DNA from 2 places in the Paenibacillus wenxiniae genome. Region 2 is predicted to be linked to the other one. Evidence: a T-box and tRNA genes for the amino acid it is inferred to sense, from the RefSeq annotation. Region 2 holds a T-box; the other holds one or more tRNA genes.
The links. A T-box is a leader RNA that pairs with one kind of tRNA and senses whether it is charged. The one in region 2 lies ahead of AAHF22_RS13710 (valine--tRNA ligase), so its partner is inferred to be a tRNA-Val.

Region 1: it encodes a tRNA-Val, which carries the amino acid that the T-box ahead of AAHF22_RS13710 (valine--tRNA ligase) is inferred to sense. The anticodon was not compared.

What each region holds. Positions count from the first base shown of each region.
Region 1 covers NZ_JBCGUH010000027.1:10,008-12,217, forward strand. Annotated here, with positions in the region: gene AAHF22_RS23180 (stalk domain-containing protein) at 1-435, shown strand, start outside; tRNA gene AAHF22_RS23185 (tRNA-Val) at 850-921, shown strand; gene AAHF22_RS23190 (hypothetical protein) at 1,322-1,528, shown strand; gene AAHF22_RS23195 (hypothetical protein) at 1,713-1,955, shown strand; gene AAHF22_RS23200 (hypothetical protein) at 2,166-2,210, shown strand, end outside.
Region 2 covers NZ_JBCGUH010000006.1:324,895-327,104, reverse strand. Annotated here, with positions in the region: gene AAHF22_RS13710 (valine--tRNA ligase) at 1-1,220, opposite strand, end outside; T-box leader at 1,312-1,624, opposite strand; gene AAHF22_RS13705 (RluA family pseudouridine synthase) at 1,812-2,210, opposite strand, start outside.

The sequences.
Region 1 (2,210 bases), on a different contig from region 2:
TCGACAGGTAGCGCCTCCACCAATAGTATCAAAGCGGTCTCTTATACAGCGAGTCAGATTCAACAATTGAAAGAAGCACGTAGCGGCTTCGGCGTACCAAGCTTTGCTACACCATACGCCCCTACAAAAATCGGTAGCCAGGATCAATTTATCAAAGTCGCTGCGGCTGACGGCGCCGATAGCGTCAACTTGCTCTACAAGCACATGATCGTATCCGCCGCAGCCCGCGACAATAGCGGCGGTGATTTCGGTAAAGGTGGCACCAAAGTACAACTTGCCAACGGCGCAGCCGGCACGTACTATGCTGCTACCGCGACAGAGAGCGCTTCACTTGCATTTGAATTAGATGGCAACTACTTCACACTGCGCACACTGGACGGTTCGCTGACTAAGGATCAACTGGTGGCTGTAGCAGGTTCGGTGAGCAAGCTGTAATTGGTAAGGAATTGTAAGTGGAGTGCTTGTAAGTTGAAACAATTGAATACGGAAAAATGAATGCGGCAATAGCATAGAAATAGTGAAACTATCGGCTTGCAGGGTAGATGGGTGATTAGTGTCTCGAAGATAGCAAGCAGTAGCTAACTGTTCTGTAGTAAGTTAAATGTGTACTAGTTTGAACGTAATATGAAAAGCGGCAGGATGCGATTCCTGCCGCTTTTAGTATTTATTTAATGATATGATTAGATTCTTGTTTGGATATAGATGTTTAAATGTTAGGTAGCATGCAGATAATATCTGGAAGTAAGCCTGCATACTTTTTATCGGCTCCACCCCTATAAGGAGAGCGAGTTATTTATTACTTGACGCACCTTGCAGGATTTGATATATTAAATCTTGTTCTTGTAATATGACCTGTTAGCTCAGCGGGAGAGCACTATCTTGACAGGGTAGGGGTCAGTGGTTCGATCCCACTACAGGTCATCAACGAAAGCCCTTGAGAAATCAAGGGCTTTTTTGTTTTTCACTACACTAATGCACAAAACTAAAAATTGAATACACATATCCAACTGCACAATGCACTTGTCGCACTGTTTATCATTTTAAGTCGAATCATTACAGCTGCTATCGCTTGAAAAGCAAGCTGCATTCTTTTCCTTCTATGTATCGGTATATAGATATTGAAAAACACTAAATTATTTAATTTATTTGCTTACCTACAGCAGGAAAAGAAAAACAAAGAACGAATACAATAAAGAAATCGTATCCAATTTCACTCTGGACGCATCTGCCTTGATTCTCATATATGAATAGTTACTTACCTGGAAGGTAAGATGTCTGCTATACACGATCGATTTTATTCGAATGAAAAGGAGGGGCGATCATGAGACGGATTCTGTCGCTTATTTTGTTCCCGTTGATTTTTGTTTGCATCATTTTGTTCCCGATCATTACACTTGTAAAAACACTGATACTGGCACTACGCGATGTACCGATGCTTATCATTGTATTTGTCGTGCTGTTGTTTGTGTTGTTCCGTGTGGGTGCACATATGTATCACACTAGCAAAATGCGTCCAACGAACCGTTAATAATTGATTCGTAAAGCAAGATTTTAAAAAGCAACGCTACTAACGCTAAGCCGCCGAATGGATACAGCTACATGTATCCCGGTTTGGAGTTACTAGCGTTCTTTTTATGAGCGCTATTTATTATGAACGAAGGTCGTCACGAACGAATATAAAGGTCACGAACGAATATAAGGAGGGGAAAGGATTGACTGAGCCAGCCTACGCCTATATTGATCGGTCAGTGCTGCATGTATTTCATGTACTGGCTGATTATAAAGCGGCGTGTCTGCATGCGAGTGGACGTGTGGTGGAATATAGAGGCGAGCATGAATACGGTTATCCCATGATAGACGGCGAGCCGTTAATTATATACACGAAAACGATGAAAGAGAAAAATAAGCGCAGCATTCCGCCGTACATTAGTGCAGCTATTGATGCGTTGAAGTAGTGATCAGACTAAAGCAGCAGATGCAGGCGAAGCAAATGGCGTATGACGGCGTTGCTGCGAACAATGCATGCAACGGACGGGGAGGCTGCACAGCTCTGTACAAGCCTACTCTATTCATCTCCATACTCACAAATAACCTTCCGCTGGCAGGAGCTTTTTACTTTGTGTATAATAGAGCTTTGAAAATGAGCAAACAAGAGGAGGCCCATAATGGCTCAACGTTATCGTATTACCCGAGACAATCAGCAAATTGAT
Region 2 (2,210 bases):
ACATTTTCGATCCAGTTCAGGTACGTTTTCTCGAACCGATCCGGTACGAAGTTCGTGCCATTGCCGCTGCGTTGTGCTTCGATCGCTTTGTCTGCCAGTGGTTTCATTTTAACGAACCATTGTGTGGACAGGTACGGCTCAACTACTGCGCCTGTGCGCTCGCTATGACCTACTTGATGCAGATGGTCTTCGATTTTGATCAGTACGCCTGCTTCTTGCAAATCTTTGACGAGTTGCTTACGTGCATCGCTGCGATCCATGCCCTGATATTTGTCAGCATTTTCGTTCATGATGCCACCTTCGTCCATTACAACGATCTGTGGCAGATCATGACGTTGACCCATTTCAAAGTCATTTGGATCATGAGCAGGGGTAATTTTTACCGCACCGCTACCAAATTCGCGATCTACATAATCGTCGGCAATTACCGGAATTTCGCGGCCTGTAATCGGTAGTACGAGCATTTTGCCGATCATAGCGCTATAACGCTCATCTTTCGGATGAACCGCAACCGCTGTATCGCCCAGCATCGTTTCTGGACGAGTTGTTGCTACGATAATTGAGCCACTGCCGTCCTGGAGCGGATATTCCAGATGGTACAGATGACCATTTACTTCTTTGTATTCCACTTCAATGTCAGACAGCGCTGTACGTGCTTGCGGGTCCCAATTGATGATGCGTTTACCGCGATAGATTAGTCCTTTTTCATACAAGGTTACGAATACGTGGCGAACCGCTTTGGACAAACCTTCATCAAGTGTAAAACGTTCACGAGAGTAATCCAGCGAGAAGCCCATTTTCGCCCATTGCTCATGGATCGTTTCAGCGTATTTATCTTTCCATTCCCATACTTTTTCGAGGAATTTTTCGCGTCCCAGATCATGGCGTGTGATGCCTTCAGCACGCAGATTTTGTTCGACTTTCGTCTGTGTTGCAATCCCAGCGTGGTCAGAGCCTGGCAGCCAGAGTGCATCATAGCCTTGCATGCGTTTTGTACGAATCATAATATCTTGCAGTGTAAAATCAAGCGCATGACCGATATGCAGCATACCGGTTACGTTTGGTGGTGGAATCACAATGGTATATGGTGTTGCGTCCGGGCGTTGACCCGCTTTGAAAAACTCATTTTCCATCCAGTAATCGTACCATTTGCGCTCAGCCGATTTGGGTTCATACGTCGTTGGCATTGCAGTTGTTGCCGTATTGTTCGTCTCTGTCATGCAAATCCCTCCATCAAGTTTCATTCATTATCATGTGAACAAGCATGCGCCGATACCCTTTTGGCGCATAAAATAAAAAAAGCCCTTCGTCTCAAAGGACGAAAGGCATTGCTCTCGTGGTACCACCTTTGTTTCGTTACCTGCTGAAGGGCGATGCAGTCATAGCGTGATCCAGCTGGATCGCTATGTGCGTGGTAACGACACTCGAAGGCAGATAACGGCTGCTACCGGTTTATTCTAGTTCCGTCTGCTGCCAGCCGATTGACTATGCAGGAACAAGGACGGTGTTCAAATAAACGACTTCCGGGCGACTTCGACGTCTCGTATCCTGCGGAACCTTTCAGCGCAGCAGTCCCACTCTCTAGAGGCCGATAACATCTACTATTCCCGTTCATAGTCTGTACGATTGATCAAGCTGTATGGTGCAATAATTTCACTCAACATCATAACTTGGTCACCGTGGAAAGTCAATATAAAGCTGACATAGGTGAGTATAACAGCACAGAACATAGTCAAGTGGTTTGTTTCTTTAATTAATTCTCACCAGAAACTACATGCCTAGATGAACACAGTAGATTTAGCCACTTTCCTCTACAGTAGCTTCAACACCGTTGCTGCTTTTTCCAGATCAGCAGGCCACGGATCGTTGATGCTTAATTGTTCGCCTGTCCACGGGTGGATAAAGCCGAGTTGTTCGCCGTGTAGTGCCTGACGTGGAAGCAAATTCGATTTGCCGCCATACAGAGTGTCGCCGATCAGTGGATGTCCGACATGGCTCATATGGACTCGGATCTGGTGTGTGCGTCCGGTTTCCAGCTCTAAGCGAACCAGACTGGCGGTTGGCGTTGTACGCACGCATTCGACATGAGTAATCGCTGATTGTCCACCCGGTGAGACGCGGCGGCGTTGTTTGTGATGGCGATCTTTACCGATCGGTTCGTTGATGACTTTAAGGCGTTCATTCACTTTACCATGCACAAGCGCGATATA